DNA from 4 places in the Ensifer sp. ENS02 genome. Region 1 is predicted to be linked to each of the others. Evidence: predicted binding sites of a transcription regulator. Region 1 holds the regulator's gene; each other region holds the start of a gene.
The links. The regulator LexA, encoded in region 1, represses DNA repair genes until DNA is damaged. The targets are predictions, from matches to a motif close to TGTTCNNNNTGTGTTCNG.

Region 1 (4,568 bases):
TGAGCCGGACGCCGATTTAACGATCTTGTTGTCGAGGCAGGGCGGTCGGCAGTTTTCGGTTCCTCGCGGCCGTCACGTACCAATTCCGAATCTCTCAACAAGGGCCGTGGCCGCGCAGGCGAATGACCGGTTCCTCGCGGTCTTCCCCTCTGTTGGGGTGCCCTCGAAAACTTTTCGGCAACCCATCAAACGCATAATGCGGTCTCGAATCAGGATGGGAACCGATGGCCAAAGCCACTACGAAACGTCGACGCCGCAGTTCGGGCCGAAGCACCAGCAAACAGGGCGGCATGGCGCCGTGGTATCTGGCCGCAGCGCTCACCCTTGGCGGCGTCATGGTCTACGACCATCGCGCCGAGTTGCGGCACTGGCCGGTGGTTTCCGATGTCATGGCCTTTGCATCGCGATCGGAAACGAAGCCGAAGCCTCAGCGCGCGGTTCCTGAAGCGCAGGAGCGCGTTGCCCAGCAGGCGGATAGGCACAAACCGAATCCGAAGCCCAACCCGGCGACGAAGGTTGCCCTGGCCGCCCCGGTGCCGTCGGTGAATGTCGGCGTCACGCCGCCAACCCCTCTCGTGCGGCCGAATGAAGAGGTGAAGACGGCATCCATCCGTACCGATCAGTTCTATTTTTGCGGCATTCGCAACGACAACTGCGTGATCGATGGCGCGACCTTCGTCTTCCATGGCGAGACGATCCACGTCGCCGATGTCGATGCGCCGCGAATCCGCCAGGCAAGCTGCGACAAGGAGCGTTCGCGCGGCTTCTACGCCAAGCAGCGCCTGCGCGAATTGCTGAATGCAGGCGACTTCAGGCTGATCTCGGCGGGAGGGCGATCAGATGCCAAGGCCGGCGAGAAACTGCGCCTGGTCACCCGCGGTGACCAATCTCTTGGACGTGTACTCGTTTCCGAGGGGCTCGTGCGGCCGTGGGAAGGGCGCCCGACGCCCTGGTGCTGAGATCAGCTGGGAGACGATCGGCGGACATCGTCGATCGTTCTGTGGAAAGTATCCGTCCTGCAAATCGACGGCGCGTTTTTCAGAAAATGCCTCTTGCGGTTTTTCTGCAATCATTCTAAATCCGCGCCAACGCTTGGTTATCCGAGCTGTGAGGCCTCGTGGCGGAGTGGTGACGCAGAGGACTGCAAATCCTTGTACCCCGGTTCAATTCCGGGCGAGGCCTCCAAAAATCTCACCTCGTTAAGTTTGGTTTGACGTTCTGCCTTAGGGCAGCGCGGTAATATTCGCGACCCCACGTCCGCGCAAGCCACGTCTCCTATGCCTCCGTCGGATCTTATCGCTTCGGTGAATTCGGTAGAGGGGGAACGATGACTCCGCTGAGATCAACCGCATCGGTAGCGTCCGTCAACATTAAGAACGGAGGCAATGGCATCAATGAAAAAGAGACTGATCCTGACGGCGTTGGCGTGTTTTGCTGCGACCGCTATTGAGGCGCGCGCGGACGACCTGGTTTTCCAGCTGAAGAACAACACCGGCGCGGTACTGACGAATTTCTATACGTCGCCGGTCGGCGTCAATGAATGGGAAGACGATGTTTTCGGTCGGCAGGTCCTGAACCCCGGCGAGAGCATGGAGATCACCATTGCCGACGGGCGGGACGTCTGCAAATACGACATGCGATTCGAGTTCGAGGAAGGCTCGGCCCTCGATACGACCGAGGACACGCAGGATCTCTGCGAACTCGGCGAATACACGATCCACGAATAAGCGATCTGGATTTCAGGTCGCCTTAAATGGAAAGAGCCTCGCCACTTTCAGTGGCGAGGCTCTTTTGATTCGGCGTTCTGCCTGGAATTCAATGGTAGCGGCGGATCAGCCCGACGAGCTTGCCCTGGATCTTCACGCGATCCGGTCCGAAAATGCGCGTCTCGTAGGCGGGGTTGGCCGCTTCGAGCGCAATCGACGCGCCCTTGCGACGGAAGCGCTTCAGCGTCGCTTCCTCGTCGTCCACGAGCGCCACGATGATGTCGCCGGGATTGGCCGAGTTGCCGTTGCGGATGATCACCGTGTCGCCGTCGAAGATGCCGGCCTCGATCATCGAATCACCCTTTACTTCGAGGGCGTAATGCTCGCCGCTGCCGATCATGTCGAGCGGGACGGTAATGTCATGAGTGTTGTTCTGGATCGCCGAGATCGGCACGCCGGCAGCGATGCGCCCCATCACCGGGACGGAAACAGACGTGCTTTCGGCGACCGGCGCCGGCTTCGGCGTGGCAGGAGCGGCGGCCGGCGGCTTTCCGAGGCTGCCCTCGATCACGCTCGGCGAGAAGCCTCTGCGCGGCTGTTGCTGGCCGGCGGCGTAGGCTTCCGGAAGCTTGATGACTTCGAGCGCGCGCGCCCGGTTCGGCAACCGGCGAATGAACCCGCGTTCTTCGAGCGCCGTGATCAAACGGTGAATGCCGGACTTCGACGCCAGGTCGAGCGCATCCTTCATTTCATCGAAAGACGGCGGTACGCCCGACTCCTTCATGCGTTCGTGGATGAACAGAAGCAATTCCTGTTGCTTGCGGGTCAGCATGGCACGTCGCTCCAGAGGCGTGAAACAAATCAAGAACAGACACTATCTGTTCCATATGTGTTCCGCAAGTGCCTAAAATTCCGTGAATTCAGGCAATTGGCTGCTTCTGTGGGGGGCGATTGGTCACTTTTGCGGGAGCGGGGCGGTTTTCGGCGACGGTTGCGTCCCAAAACAGCGCCGGGCAGGCCGGTCGCGCGCGTGATTCGAACGAATCGCGGCTCTCTTCGCGGAGAGACTTAAGTCGCTTGCGAGGCCGAGCAGGCGTCTTCGAACTCCTTCACCGTTTCGGCGCTGTTGTCTTCCGGAAGCACTGCGTCGGCCGCATCGGTCGCAACGGGCGTATCGCCGTCATAAACGAAGGACTGGATGTAGAACGCGAGCGCGCCCTTCCAAACATTGCGTCCATCGATCTGATGGCACGGCACGGCCCGTTCGAAATCGGTCTGGAGTTCATCCACCGTCGCGGCACTGAGCTTGACGTCAGGCATATTGGGCGATGCGACTATCGAAGCGAGAAGCAGGGCGGCAAGCACGGTGATCGTCCACTTGATGAAGGGGTGGGACTACGGGGTGGTAAACGATGTGAACCGCGCTTTCGTTCCGAAGTCCAGCAAGCATGGCGATCACTCTGCCTTGTTCAACAGCTCTTTGCCCGCAGGCTGTGGCTGATTTGCGCCAGCCGCTCCATCTCAACCTCGTCTCGGCCGTTCTTTATGGACCGGCGCGGAGAATGCATCGGAGCTGCCAGCTTTCGCATCGGGCCTGGGGCGCGCAAAAATCCCTGCGGGGAAGGGCCTTCACCGTCTCGACAGGCCTCTAAAAAAAGATAACTTTGCGTGGAAAGTGGGGTGGTTGCATGCATAGATTGTCGTTGGTGGTGCTCGGCCTGTTGCTCACGGCTGGAGCGGCGTCTGCTGAAGAAGGGCGTTCGAATATCTGGAAACGGATCAACGCCTGGACGGTGGGATCCGATCCTTCCCTGGGAGGCTCGTGTTACGCGGCGACGAGCTATGACGCCGGCGCTATCCTTCGTATCGGCTTTTATCCGCGGGGATCGACGAACCTGGCGTTTCTTTCGATCGGCAATGCCGAATGGAAATCCATCGAGCCGCAGCGGGAATACGATGTTGCCTTGCAGCTCGACCGTGGTCGTCAGTGGCCGGCCGTTGCGTTCGGTGTTGATCTGACCGGAGCCAAGGCCCTTGTCGTCAACTTTTCCAACACCGACTTCTTTACCGAATTCGTTCGCAAAAACACCTTGGCGCTGGCCTTCGAGGGGCGCGTCGTCGCGAGCCTCAGCCTGCGTGATTCGATGAAGGCGGTAAGCGAGATGTTCAAGTGCCAGGAGGCGGTGAGCGCCTTGATCCCGAATGGCGGTCAGGGAGCGGCGAACGATCCCTTTGCGGGCGCCGGTGGCAATGCGCCGAACAACGATCCCTTTGCCGGCGGCGGCCAGACCAAGTCGTCGAAAGATCCTTTCGCCATGTGATGGGCGCGTCCGCTTGCCGCAGAGAGGTGAATATTCCTAAAATATTGCCTGGGATCGGCTAGGCACCCTCGACAGTGACGGGGGGACCTATCAAAATGCGGGCAAACGGGGGTTTTGCATGCGTAGATTGCTGGTCGGATTGGTAAGCTGTCTGATCGCCGCGGGATCGGCCGCGGCTGAGGAGTCCGAAATCATCAAGTGGAAGGATGTCGACGGCTGGACCGTTGCATCCGACACCTCGATGGAGGGCTCCTGCTTCATCTCGTCGGTATTCGACGGCGGGGTCACCTTGCGCCTTGGGTTCTATCCCAAGGGCTCCGAGTCGCCGCTCTATATGAGCTTCGCCAGCGACGACTGGAGGTCGCTCGAGGTCGGCAAAGAGTACGACCTGACCTTCCGCTTCGACAAGACCGATCCCTGGAGCGCCTCGGCGACCGCCGCCGGTGATGCGAGCGGAAAGTTTCTGTTCGTGAACGTCACCGACGCCGAGTTCCTGACGGGCTTCGTGCGCAAGCGGGCCTTGGCCATCGCGTTTGAAGAT
Region 2 (4,568 bases), on a different contig from region 1:
CCTCTTCGAGTTCGGCAGTTGTACCCACGCCGAGATCGGACGGAATGCAGCCGTCGACGACGTTGAGCATGAAGACCGAGCGCCATTCCTGGCCCTTCGCCGAATGGATGGTCGACAGGATCAGATAGTCCTCGTCGAGCAGCGGCACGCCCGCCTGGTCGCTCGTGGCATCGGGCGGGTCAAGGGTCAGCTCGGTCAGGAAACGTTCGCGGTTCTGGTAGCCGCCGGCAATCTGCTCGAGCTGCAGCAGGTCGGCCTTGCGCGTGTCGGCGTCTTCATGGATCCGGTCAAGATGGGGCTCATACCAGGCGCGCGCAGCGCCAATCTCCTGCGGCCATCCAGGCTCGGCCCGTCGCAGACCGGACACCAGGTCGACGAAGCCGGTCCAGTTCTCGCCGGTCTTGGCGGGAGGCGGGATCTCAGCAAGAGCCGCGAGTGGTTCCGGATCGGCGGCGATCGCATCGAGGATCTTTCCAGCGGTCTGTGGGCCAATACCGGGCAGCATCTGCAGCAACCGGAAACCTGCGACGCGATCACGCGGGTTCTGCGCGAAGCGCAGGACTGCGAGCAGGTCCTTCACATGGGCGCTGTCGAGAAACTTCAGGCCACCGAATTTCACGAACGGAATGTTGCGGCGGGTGAGTTCGACTTCGAGCGTTCCGCTGTGATTGGACGAGCGAAAAAGCACCGCCTGCTGCTTCAAGGCGATACCGATCTCGCGGCCAGCGAGAACCTGCTCCACGATGTAGGCGGCCTGATCCGCTTCGTCCTTGACGGCGACGAGCAACGGGCGCTGCTCCGATTGCCTGTCCGTCCAGAGGTTCTTGGTAAATCGCTCCCGCGCCAGGCCGATCACGCCGTTCGCAGCGGCGAGGATCGGCTGCGTCGAGCGGTAGTTCCGGTCGAGGGTGATGACGTCGGCAGGCTCGGGCGAAAAGGCGTTCGGGAAATCGAGAATATTGCGAACCGTCGCAGCCCTGAAAGAATAGATCGACTGGGCGTCGTCGCCAACGACCGTCAATCCGTGGCCGCCCGGTCTGAGCGACATCAGGATCGACGCCTGCAGCCTGTTGGTGTCCTGATACTCGTCGACAAGAACATGATCGAAGCGTCCGCCGATATCTTCGGCAAGCTCCGGATCGGAAACCATCTGCGCCCAGTAGAGCAGGAGATCGTCATAATCGAGCACGTTCTGCGCCTGTTTGGCATCGACGTAAGCCGCAAACAGCGCCTTGAGCTGTTCGTCCCAGCCGGTGACCCAGGGATAGGCCGACTTCAATACGTCGCCAATCGAGCTTTCAGAGTTCACGACGCGCGAATAGATCGAAAGGCACGTTCCCTTTGTCGGGAAGCGGCTTTCCGTCTTCGAGAAGCCGAGCTCGTGGCGCACGAGGTTCATCAAATCGGCGCTGTCCTCCCGGTCGTGGATCGTAAAATCCGGGCCGAGACCGATTTGTTCGGCGTAGATGCGCAGGATCCGGGCGCCGATGCCATGGAAGGTGCCGGCCCAGGAGAGCGCGTCCGTCATGACTGCAGCGTTGTCGCCAAGGACCTGGCGGCAGATGCGCGCGACCCGGCGGGTCATCTCGGCTGCTGCGCGTCGAGAAAAGGTCATCAGCAGAATGCGGCGCGGATCGGCACCGTTGACGATGAGATGCGCGACGCGGTGGGCGAGCGTATTCGTCTTGCCGGAGCCGGCACCGGCGATGATGAGAAGCGGGCCGCCGACCTGTCCTTCCGGCAAGCCGATACCGTGCTCGACCGCCTCACGCTGGCGGTCATTGAGTTTTTCGAGATAGGCGGCGCTCATGCGTTCCCGTTCGTTTTCGTCGCACTCAGTCACTGCCCGCATCGATTTGCATCCAAGAGTCGGGCAGGAACAAAGAAAGAACTAGCAATTTAGCATCCAGATGAAAACCCTGACGTCGCCGAGTTTTCGCTCCTGCAACGTCGGAATGTCACTCTTCCAAGGTTTTGATGACCTGCGAGATCGCCGATAGGCTTGATTGCTGCAGGTAAGGCCAATCGGCCGTGGATCGAGATCTGTCGCGGGTGATCGCCGGCTTATCGATCGGCCTATACCTATGGCTGTGCGCCGCACGAAGAACGCGCGACGGCTTGTGGCCTTATATAGTAGATTAGAAATATGCTCCGCTCCTGCGTCCACTCGAAAGAGGAAGAGCACATGGACGAACGGAGCGTTGAAAATACCTGCGAGGCCACCGGCTCGACCGCCGAATTGCAGGAGATTGCGCGCAAGCTGGCGTCGCTCGCCCAAGAGATCAGGTCAATTGCAGCGACCCCGCTCGGCGAGACGGTCGTACTCGACGAAAGCGGCGATGGATCGGAAACGGCAGTCGACTGATGTCGGCCGCGGGGCAGCGGCTTTACTTGTTCGGTACAGGCATTCATTCCTCAATTGGGAGATGGCCGTGATCTGCCTGCGCGCTTAGAACCAGCCTACGGTGGCGACCTTGGGATATTCGGGACGTCGATACGAGGCGACGCCTTCGAATATCCCTTGGCGCGTCAGCAGACGCTGGTGTCTGTTCAGGGGCAGCATTGAGCTCGTCACGCCACGACCGTCATCGTCATTTCGATGTAGGCGGCAAGGCACAGGGCTGAAGCCAAGATGCCCGGCGTTGAAGGCACGGCTTGCATTATTTTCGCGAAGAACATACCGCCGGCGATGAGCAATCCGCCGAAAAGCAGACCGTGTTCTGCAACAGCGAGGCCGATGGCGCAGAGGTTCACGGCACTCGCAACCATGGTGAGGGGCGCTGCGGCCAGCGCAGCGTTCGATTGAGCCAGGAAGATGAGCCTGAAACGCGGCCAGCTGAGGCCGATGGCGAGAACGATGAACACCAGGGAGATGCCCATCAGCATGCTCCTGCGAGAGTGGACTCGATCGATCCGGCCTGCTTGTCTCGGGCCGAAAACACGTCGCCGACAGCGATGAGGACCGGGTTGTCGTAGCCGATCTCCGCTATGCCCAAGGGGATTGTCGCGAGCGCGCCGCGCCAGCTGCGTTCCGTCGGACGGCTGACATCGCTCATGATCACGGCCGGTGTTTCAGGTGAACGGCCTTCGCCGATAAGCTTTTCGGCAATCAGCCCCGCCGTTCGGCCACCCATGTAAAAGACCGCCGTGCTGCGCGGATCGGCAATGCCTCCCCAGTCGACATCATCGGGCAGGCCGCCGTGGCGGGAATGACCGGTCACCAGCCGAAGCGACTGGGCATAGTCGCGATGGGTCAGCGACAGACCGAGACGGGAGGCCATGGCGCTTGCGGCAGTGATGCCGGGGATAACGTCGACGGAAATGTTCTCGCGGTCGAGATGGGCGATTTCCTCGCCGGCCCGGCCGAAAACCATGGGGTCGCCGGATTTCAGCCGCACCACGCGTTTCCCAGCCTTGGCGAGCTTGACCATCATGGCGTTGATGTCTTCCTGCCGGCAGCTTTCGCGGCCGCCGCGCTTTCCGACGAGCATGCGCTTTGCCTCCCGCCGGGCGAGTTCGAGCACGTCTGAAGAAACGAGGTCGTCGAAAAGGATGACATCGGCCGCTTGCAGCGCGCGCACGGCCTTCAGCGTCAGGAGTTCGGCATCGCCCGGTCCCGCGCCGACCAAAGTCACGTGACCGATGGCGGGGGCTCCCGCGAGCCTTTCGGCATCAGCAAAAAGCACCCCGCCTACGCCCTCCTCCGGCGTATCCATGGTCGAAAAGACGCGATCGGCAAAACGTTCCCAGAAGAGGCGGCGCCGGGGACCGGGTTCGATCCGGCGGTTCACCGCTCCACGAAGAGACTGGGCCAGCGCTGCCCAGGCCTTCAGGCTTTTCGGCAGCAGCGTCTCGATCTTGCGGCGGATCGTCTGGGCGAGGATCGGGGCGGCGCCATCGGTCGAGATTGCAACGATGACGGGCGAGCGGTTGACGATCGAGCCGAACTGGAACTCGCAGAAGTCCGGCTGGTCGATGACGTTGACCGGAACGCCCGCCGCGCGGGCGGCGGCGAAGAATGCCCGCGCCTCCGCCTGGTCCTCGCAATCGCCGACGGCGAGCGCGGCACCGTCAAGATCGGCGGGCGCCCAGTGCCGGCGGTTTAGCGTGACGCTGGCGGTGGGGTGTTGCGGGGTACGGCCGGCAAATGCCGCGAGCGCCTCGTCGTTCCCTTCAGCGTAAAGGTCGACGCGGGCGCCGCAGGCGGCCAGAAGCTCGACCTTCCACATCGCTCCGTCCGTTGCACCGGCCACCACGACGCGCCGGCCCTCCAGCGCCCAGAAGACGGGCAGCTTGGCGAGCGCCTCCATGCGGGCGGGTCCGTCACTCTGCGGCTGCTGCAAGACATCCATCGATGATCCCCCTGATTTCGGCGCGGCATGAGCCGCAATTGGTTCCGGCATTGAGCGCCACGCCGACGGCCTCGACGCTGTGGCAACCGCCGCGTACGGCCGCGACGATCTGGTTGACGCCAACACCGAAGCAGGAGCAGACGGTGGCGCCGGGATCCGGCTTGTCCGCCCCCGGACGGCCCGCGACGAGCGCGAAGCGCTTGCGCAGATTGGCGT
Region 3 (4,568 bases), 240 kb from region 1:
CGTGGTGTACATCTCCTGCAGTTCCTTGCTGTGCACGTAGAGCGCCAGAACCAGGGCCGAGGTGAAGGCGGAGGCAACGCCGGCCTGGCCGACCATCTCGAAGTCGACAGCGAGATAGCCACGCCCCGGCACGTTGCCGCCGTCCTTGTCCTCGAATTCGTGCAGCTCGACGTAACGCTTCACCAGCGCGAGGCTCAGGAAGAAGAAGATCGCAAAGGACACCAGCCAGAAGGACAGTTCCGTGCCGGTCGCGGCCGCGCCAGCGACGATGCGTGTGGTGTAGAGGCCGGCGAGCGTGAACACGTCGACGAGCAGCTTGCGCTTCAGCACGAAGGTATAGGCCGTCGTCGCGCAGGCGTAGAAGGCGAGCACCCCGGCAAACTTCCAGGGCAACAGAAGGGTCAGCGCCACGGACGCGATGATGAGGCAGCCTGCAAGCACCAGCGCTGTCGGCACGGACATCTGGCCGCTCGCGAGCGGCCGGTAACGTTTCTTCGCATGGCGGCGATCGTTGGCAAGGTCCGAAAGATCGTTGATGACGTAGACGGCGGATGCGAGGAAGCTGAAGGCAAAGAAGGCGATGATGACGCTGACGATCGCATCGAAGTGCAGCACCTCGTGGTTGAGGATCATCGGCACGCCGATGAGCACGTTCTTCGCCCATTGATGCACGCGGATCGACTTCAGCGGCGCAAGCGCGCTGACCTTGCCGGTATCGAGCCGTTCGGCATCATGGTTGCGACGCCATCTTTCCGCGGCCGCATCGGGCGAGACCACGATCGCGCGGCGTGCCACCTCAAAGACGGCGATATCGTCACGGCTGTTGCCCATGTAGTCGAAGGCGCCGTCGCCGTACCGCTCTACCAGCGCCCGGCGCTTGTTGCTGCTCGTCAGGTTGAGCGCGTCGGTCGAATGCATGACCGAGGAGAACATGCCGACATGGGCGGCAATGTCGTTTGCAACGGACGGTGCTGCGCCGGTCACGAGCACGAGTTCTCGCCCGCTCTTCTTTTCCTCCATGAGCCGGTCGATGACGGCCTGCCGATAAGGCCAGTCTTCCGCACGGCGGCCGGATCTAAGGGCCACTTCGTGCTTCAGGCGTGCCTTACCTTTTGCCAGCCAGCCCAGCATCGGAAACAGCATCAGCGGATTGCGCAGCAGGATGATCGCCGCCCCTTCCCACAGGGTGTCGGCGGCCAGCAAAGTGCCGTCAAGATCCACACACAGCGGAATGTGCCGTGTCTCGGTGCGCGCGTCCATGAAGTCCATCCCAGCCATAGTTGCCGGTATCATCAGGACTTCAACTTTCCAGAGTGGAAACGCAGGCCTTTGTTTCGCTCGCAAATTGGCGGGCTGGTTAACAAATCCGCAGCAGCAAGGTGACGCCTATCGCCTGTCGCGTGAACGAAGCTTCACGCACCAGGCCTTAGGCTCTTGTTTTGATGCATGTCGCTGCCGCAAAACCGCTGCACACTTTTGCGCGACATGCATTAGCGGTTGCCGATCCAGTTCAGCGCATCGCGCCAGTCGGTCATGCGCACCGGCGTTCCGTGCGAGCCGGTTTCGAAAAGCACGAAGCGCGTCGGATAGCCCTTGGCCTTGAGAGAGCGATAGAGCGCCTTCTGGCCTTCCGCGGGATAGACGCTGTCACGGCTGCCATGGCTGAAGAACATCGGCAGCTTCGCCTTGTAGGCGGCACTTTTCGTGAAGTCCGGATCACTGACGCCGCCCATGACCATCATGCCGGAGAGTGCTGCGACGGCGGAGGCGTCGCGCGCGACACCCCAGCAGATGAAGCTTCCCATCGAGGCGCAGGCGAGCACGACCGGACGGCCTCCGGAACGTTCGGACGCGTATCGAACCAGGCCCGCGATATCGGCGGCACCTGCCGTATCGAAGGACCGGACGCTCGGGGCGTAATAGACGCCGCCATTTGCGGCGGCGAGGTTCTTCAGCCGGTTGAAGTTTCCACCGAAGGAAAAGTCGTTGGCACCGAGCCGACGGTCGCCGCCGCGGCCATGGATGAAGATGACCGAGAAGCCGGCGCTGCGATCGGGGCCGACACGGGTCACGTCGAGCGCGCGGCCACCAATATCGAGCGTTTCATTGACCTGCTCGTTCTTCACGCCAAGCGACACATAGGCGCGCTTCACCCGGCGTTCCGGGATTTCGTCGCGTTCGTTGATATCCCGCAGTTCCTGGTAGTCGACCGTCAGGTCGTCACCACCATCCTCCTGGTCGAGCACCTTGGCATAGGAGAACAGATCGTCCTTGTAGGGCTTGAGCGTCTGCGCCTCTGCCGGCGAGGCGGCAATTGCCAAGGCCAGGGCGAACAGGCAGGCACGAAACGGAAAAACAACTGTGGACACGGCCAAATGACGGGCTCCCTCTTTCGCCGCAAGCCTTGCCATTGGCCGCACCGCAAAGCAACACTTGGCCCGAAACACGGCCGTTCGTGCGAAAAATCATCGGCGGCCGGCGCCAGAAATTCTCCTTTTGTTCGCGTATCCTGTGAGAGTCTGGCAGAATTCAGGTGATTCGACCGCCGGGGGATGGCGGCAGAGCCTGGGGCTTGCTATGGCCTCTGGCATTCCCGAACGACAGGAACGATCCGAACGGCCCCATGGACGACAACAGCGACCTCTTCTCAATGCCCGAGCAACCGAAGGCCGTACAGCCGAGCGCCAAGCCGGCCGTGGCTGCAGCCCCCATCGCGCGCGAAGAGCCGCGCCCTGCCCCGAAAGGCAGCGATGGCAGCGATTACGATGCGTCGGCGATCGAGGTGCTCGAGGGCCTTGAGCCGGTCCGTCGTCGCCCGGGCATGTATATCGGCGGCACCGACGAGAAGGCGCTGCACCATCTCTTTGCCGAAGTCATCGACAACTCGATGGACGAAGCGGTCGCCGGCCATGCGAACTTCATCGAGGTCCATCTCGACGCGGACGGGTTCCTGACAGTCACCGACAACGGCCGCGGCATCCCGGTCGAAAACCATCCGAAATTCCCCGGCAAGTCGACGCTCGAAGTCGTCATGACGGTGCTCCATGCCGGCGGCAAGTTCGATGGCAAGGCCTACGAGACCTCGGGCGGCCTGCACGGCGTCGGCGTTTCCGTCGTCAACGCGCTCTCCGACGCGCTCGAAGTCGAGGTCGCCCGCAATCGCAAGCTCTATCGCCAGCGCTTCTCCCGCGGCATTCCGCAGGGCGGGCTCGAGGAACTCGGCGACGTGCACAATCGCCGCGGCACGCGCGTCCGCTTCCATCCGGACCCGGATATTTTCGGACCGCATGCGCATTTCGAGCCCGGCCGGCTTTTCCGCATGGCGCGCTCGAAAGCCTATCTCTTCGGTGGCGTCGAGATCCGCTGGTCCTGCGATCCGTCATTGCTGCAGGAAGGTTCGGAGATCCCGGACAAGGCCGTCTTCCACTTCCCGGGCGGCCTGAAGGACTACCTGGCGGCGACGCTCGGCAAGGAATTCACCGTTACCCGCGAGATCTTCGCCGGCAAATCGGAGAAGGCCAACGGTCACGGTTCGCTCGAATGGGCGGTCACCTGGTATGGCGGCGACCAGCAGGTTCATTCCTACTGCAACACCATTCCGACGCCTGAGGGTGGTACACACGAGGCGGGCTTCCGCATCGCGCTGACCAAGGGACTGAAGAACTATGCCGAGCTGAAGCAGAACAAGCGTGCAGCGCTCATCACCACCGATGACGTGATGATCTCGGCCGCCGGAATGCTGTCCGTGTTCATCCGCGAACCGGAATTCGTCGGCCAGACCAAGGACAAGCTAGCGACAGTCGAAGCACAACGCATCGTCGAAAATGCGCTGCGCGATCCCTTCGACCATTACCTTACCGACAATCCGGCCGAGGCCGACAAGCTGCTCGACTGGGTGGTCGAGCGCGCCGAGGAGCGCGTGCGCCGGCGCAAGGAAAAGGAAGTCAACCGCAAGACGGCCGTGCGCAAGCTGCGCCTGCCCGGCAAGCTTGCCGACTGCTCGCAGAACACCGCTGAAGGCGCCGAACTCTTCATCGTCGAAGGGGACTCAGCAGGCGGCTCGGCGAAGCAGGCGCGCAACCGCGCCAACCAGGCGATCCTGCCCTTGCGCGGCAAGATCCTCAACGTGGCGAGCGCCGGTCGCGAAAAGCTCGGCGCCAACCAGCAGATTGCCGACCTCATCCAGGCGCTTGGCTGCGGCACCCGCAGCAAGTACCGGGAAGAGGATCTGCGCTACGAGCGCATCGTCGTCATGACCGACGCCGACGTCGACGGCGCGCATATCGCCTCGCTGCTGATCACCTTCTTCTACCAGGAGATGCCCGAACTGATCCGCGGCGGTCACCTCTATCTCGCCGTGCCGCCGCTCTATCGCATCAGCCAGGGCGCAAGGACGCTCTATGCACGGGATGACGCGCACCGCGAGGAGCTGATGCGCACCGAGTTTGCCGGTCGCGGCAAGGTCGAGATCGGCCGCTTCAAAGGTCTCGGCGAGATGCTGCCGGCGCAGCTCAAGGAAACGACGATGGATCCGAAATTCCGCACGCTGCTCAAGGTCGAGATCGACG
Region 4 (4,568 bases), on a different contig from region 1:
GGCTGCGAGATAACCGCAGAAGGTGTCGCCGGCGCCGACGGTATCGACCGGCTCGATCTTCAGGCCCTTGGCGCGCTGGATCTCGCCCTCATGTACGGCCACCACGCCTTCGGCGCCAAGCGTGACGATGACCGTCTGGCCGGTCTCCGCGTGCAGCGCCTTCATCGCTTCTTCGCGCGCAGTGCTCCCGATACCGCTCTTGCCGGCCAGCAGCTCGAATTCGGTTTCGTTGGCAATGACGATATCGGCCATGCGGCCGAGGCGGGCTGCGTCCGGTGTCAGCGGCGCGATGTTGATGACCGAACGCACGCCCTTCTGTTTGGCGGCGGTGAGCGCCTTCTCGACCGAAGCGGCCGGAATTTCGAGCTGCAGCATCAAGGTATCGCTGGGCTTCATGCCGTCGACGGCCTTCACCGCATCGGCTTCATCGACCGTCGCATTGGCGCTGGCGACGACGACGATGACATTTTCGCCGTCACCGCCGACGAGGATATGGGCGGTGCCGGTCGGCTCGCTGACCGTCTTGGTCAACGACAGGTCGGTGCCCGCACCCTTCAACAGCTCGAGCGCGCCGTCAGCAAAGCTGTCCTTTCCTACCGCGCCTGCCATCTGCACCGTCGCGCCGGCACGCCGTGCGGCCAGCGCCTGGTTTGCGCCCTTACCGCCGGCGGCGGTCGAGAAGCTGGTGCCGGCGACGGTTTCGCCGGGCTTCGGAAGGCGTGCGGTGGTGGCGATCAGATCCATGTTGATGGACCCAAAAACAGTAATCATGTGAAACTATCCTGTCGGCTTTGCGAATTGGGCCGGAGAGTGCCCGACAGCCTCAGTCCTCGTCAACCACCCGCAGGCGCAATTGCCCGACCCGATTGTCGACCGCGGCACGTGGTTCGTCCGCGTCCCGTGTGCCGCCTTCCGCTTGCAGCTCTAGGGCCTCGATCTTGGCCCCGCGGCGGGTGAGCTTGCTGGAGGAAACGAGGATGTCCTCGACATCCTTCTGGCTCATGGCGAAATGGCCCTGCAGCTTGCGCACGCGCTCGTCGAGACGGCCGAGATCCTCCATCAGCCGCGCGACTTCGCCCTGGATCAGGTGCGCCTGCTCGCGCATGCGCGCATCCTTGAGGATTGCCTGGATCACCTGGATCGACAACAGCAGCAGGGAGGGCGAGACGATGACGATCCGCTGGCGATGCGCCTTTTGCACGATCGCTTCGAAATGCTCGTGGATCTCCGCAAAGATCGATTCCGAGGGTACGAAGAGGAAGGCGGTGTCCTGCGTCTCGCCCGGGATCAGATACTTGCCGGCGATGTCGCGCACGTGCGTTTCCATGTCGCGGCGAAAGAGTTGGGCGATCTGCTGGCGCCGCTCCGGGGTCGGAGCATCCCGCATCGCGTTCCAGGCTTCGAGCGGAAATTTGGCGTCGATGACCAGCGGCGGCTGGCCGTTTGGCATGCGGATGGTGCAGTCGGGCCGCACCCCGTTCGACAGCGTCGCCTGGAATTCGAAGGCACCCATCGGCAGCCCGTCGGCGATAATCGCTTCCATGCGCGACTGGCCGAAGGCGCCGCGCGTCTGCTTGTTCGATAGAATCGCCTGAAGTCCGGCCATGTCCTTGGCGAGAGACTGGATGTTGTTCTGGGCCGTGTCGATGACCGCGAGGCGCTCCTGCAGCCTGCGCAGGTTCTCGTGTGTCGCCTTGGTCTGCTCGCTGATCGAGGCGCCGATGCGATGGGTCATGCCGTCGATGCGCTGGCTGAGTGTCTGGTTGAGCTCCGCCTGCCGGGCGCCGAACACCTCGGCCATGGCCGCGACCCGCCCTTGCATCTCCGTCTGTGCTGCCAGCAGCATTGCCATCTGTTCCTGCCGCTCGTCGTCGCGGGGATTGCGCCGGCGCGAGAGCGCCATCAGGCCGGCAACAGCCAGCACAAGGCCGGCGGCAATCGCCAGATGGCCCAGGGTAATCGGCAGGGTGCCGATGAAAAACAACGGTTGGGCGAAGGGAAGGGGCGCGGGTTCCATGCGCCAAACCTAACAGATTCTCTCGCGAAGTGTAGATCAAAACAAGAACATATGTGCGCGGCGGTTAACGCCCGACGAGGGACGAGCGGGTGCCGCAGGTGGCAAGGCAATTTCCTTGCGCGTCGATGGAAAGATCGGCTATGGGAGCATCATGACCATCAAGCCGCTTATCATCCTTCCCGATCCTGTGCTTCGCCAGGTTTCAACGCCGATCGAAGCCGTCGACGCGGACGTCCGCCGTCTGGCCGATGACATGCTCGAAACCATGTACGATGCCCCCGGCATCGGCCTTGCCGCGATCCAGGTCGGCGTCGCCAGGCGCATGCTGGTGCTCGACGTTTCGAAAGAGGGCGACGAGAAGACGCCGCTTGTCTTCATCAACCCCGAGATCGTCGCTTCGTCCGACACCTATTCGGTTTACGAGGAAGGCTGCCTGTCGATTCCGGACTACTACGCCGAGGTCGAGCGCCCCGCCGTCATCACCGTCAAGCACCTCGACCGCGACGGCAAGGAACAGACGATCGAGGCCGAAGGCCTGCTCGCCACCTGCCTGCAGCACGAGATCGACCACCTGAACGGCGTGTTGTTCATCGACCACATCTCCAAGCTCAAGCGCGACATGGTGATCCGCAAGTTCACCAAGGCTGCCAAGACGCGCGGCGCAAAGGCGATCTGAGCCTTCGATCGCGGAAGATCACGCGAAATTTTGAAGGCGGGAACCCATTGAATATTCCAGGAAGAGCGTGAAACGGCTTTCCTGGAATTGTCCTGTTTTTAGAGAATGAGATCATTTCGCCGTTTCCCCGCATGAAGTGATCTGAAAGGACGGAGTTACCGCCTTGTCGCTTCGCATCATCTTCATGGGCACACCGGAATTTTCGGTGCCGACACTGGCGGCACTTGCCGAGGCCGGTCATCAGATCGTCGCCGTCTACACCCAGCCACCGCGGCCGGGTGGCCGCCGCGGGCTCGATCTGCAGAAATCGCCGGTGCACCAGGCGGCCGAGCTTCTGGGCATTCCGGTGCTGACGCCAGTCAACTTCAAGGACGAGGCGGACCGCCAGACCTTCCGTGATTTCGACGCCGACGTCGCCGTCGTCGTCGCCTATGGCCTGCTTCTGCCTGAGGCCATCCTCACCGGCACCAAGCTCGGCTGCTACAACGGCCACGCCTCGCTGCTGCCGCGCTGGCGCGGTGCAGCCCCAATCCAGCGCGCGATCATGGCCGGCGATCATGAGACCGGCATGATGGTGATGAAGATGGAAAAGGGGCTCGATACCGGCCCGGTCGCCCTCACCAAGACGGTCCAGATCGGCGAGACGATGACAGGTGGCGAGCTACACGACCGACTGATGCAGGTCGGCGCCAGTCTGATGCGGGAAGCGATGGCAAAACTCGAGGCCGACGATCTGCCGCTGACGGTCCAGGCCGAGGACGGCGTCGTCTACGCCCAGAAGATCAGCAAAACGGAAACCCGCATCGATTTCGCCCGTCCCGCCCGCGAGGTCCACGACCATATCCGCGGCCTGTCGCCATTTCCGGGCGCCTGGTTCGAACTTGAGATCGCCGGCAGGCCGGAGCGCATCAAGGTTCTGAACTCGGAGCCCGCTTCCGGCGAGGCCGAGGCCGGCACGGTGCTCGACGATAATCTGACGATTGCCTGCGCCGAGGGCGCCGTTCGGCTCACCCGCCTGCAGCGCGCCGGCGGCAAGGCGTTGGGTGCGGCCGACTTCCTGCGCGGAACGCCGGTTGTGCCCGGCACGAGGGTCGGCTGATGCCGCGGTTCAAGCTGACCGTCGAATATGACGGCTCGGACTATGTCGGCTGGCAGCGGCAGGACAACGGCGAGTCCGTGCAAGGGGCGATCGAAAAGGCGATCCTGTCGCTGACCGGAGAGACCGTGTCGATCCGCGGCGCCGGCCGCACCGATTCCGGTGTGCACGCCAGTGGCCAGGTGATGCATGCGGATCTCACGCGTCCGTGGAAGCCCTACACGCTGCGCAACGCGCTAAATGCCCATCTGGGGCTTGCGGGCGAGCGGGTGGCGATCCTCGAGGCCGAGGAAGTGTCCGAGGAATTCGACGCGCGCTTCTCGGCGCTGCGCCGCCACTATCTCTACCGCATTATCTCGCGGCCCGCGCCGCTGGCGCTTGAAGCCCGGCGCGCCTGGTGGGTGCCGAAGCCGCTCGACCATGAAGCCATGCATGCAGGCGCCCAGCGCCTCGTCGGCCATCATGACTTCACCACCTTCCGCTCCGCCCATTGCCAGGCGGCGAGCCCGGTGCGCACGCTCGATCGGCTGGACGTCGCGCTTGTCGCCGGCGTCATCGAGATCCGCGCAACGGCGCAGAGCTTCCTGCACAACCAGATCCGCTCCTTCGCCGGCTCGCTGAAGCTGGTGGGCGAAGGCAAGTGGACGCCGGATGATCTGCAGGCAGCGCTCGAGGCCCGCAACCGCAAGGCCTGCGGCCCCGTGGCGCCGCCCGATGGGCTTTATTTCCTTCAGGTGGATTACTGATCCTGAAGTCCTAGCTTGTCGGGATCAGACCGA

Region 2: IB262_RS10200 (ATP-dependent helicase) is a predicted target of LexA. The motif match lies at 1,876-1,893, and genes of this name have one in related genera.
Region 3: parE (DNA topoisomerase IV subunit B) is a predicted target of LexA. The motif match lies at 2,487-2,504, and genes of this name have one in related genera.
Region 4: IB262_RS09080 (DNA recombination protein RmuC) is a predicted target of LexA. The motif match lies at 2,050-2,067, and genes of this name have one in related genera.

What each region holds. Positions count from the first base shown of each region.
Region 1 is NZ_JACVAO010000009.1:320,011-324,578, forward strand. Features, by position in the region: gene IB262_RS21135 (hypothetical protein) at 1-3, shown strand, start outside; gene IB262_RS21140 (thermonuclease family protein) at 225-959, shown strand; tRNA gene IB262_RS21145 (tRNA-Cys) at 1,112-1,185, shown strand; gene IB262_RS21150 (hypothetical protein) at 1,395-1,727, shown strand; gene lexA (transcriptional repressor LexA) at 1,816-2,538, opposite strand; gene IB262_RS21160 (hypothetical protein) at 2,775-3,071, opposite strand; gene IB262_RS21165 (hypothetical protein) at 3,410-4,027, shown strand; gene IB262_RS21170 (hypothetical protein) at 4,155-4,568, shown strand, end outside.
Region 2 is NZ_JACVAO010000004.1:121,223-125,790, reverse strand. Features, by position in the region: gene IB262_RS10200 (ATP-dependent helicase) at 1-1,810, opposite strand, end outside; gene IB262_RS10195 (hypothetical protein) at 2,186-2,365, shown strand; gene IB262_RS10190 (hypothetical protein) at 2,572-2,886, opposite strand; gene cysG (siroheme synthase CysG) at 2,880-4,352, opposite strand; gene IB262_RS10180 (nitrate reductase) at 4,324-4,568, opposite strand, start outside.
Region 3 is NZ_JACVAO010000009.1:81,146-85,713, reverse strand. Features, by position in the region: gene IB262_RS20000 (UbiA family prenyltransferase) at 1-1,260, opposite strand, end outside; gene IB262_RS19995 (alpha/beta fold hydrolase) at 1,491-2,411, opposite strand; gene parE (DNA topoisomerase IV subunit B) at 2,624-4,568, shown strand, end outside.
Region 4 is NZ_JACVAO010000003.1:361,522-366,089, forward strand. Features, by position in the region: gene IB262_RS09075 (ribokinase) at 1-771, opposite strand, end outside; gene IB262_RS09080 (DNA recombination protein RmuC) at 824-2,017, opposite strand; gene def (peptide deformylase) at 2,169-2,693, shown strand; gene fmt (methionyl-tRNA formyltransferase) at 2,857-3,792, shown strand; gene truA (tRNA pseudouridine(38-40) synthase TruA) at 3,792-4,535, shown strand; gene IB262_RS09100 (hypothetical protein) at 4,546-4,568, opposite strand, start outside.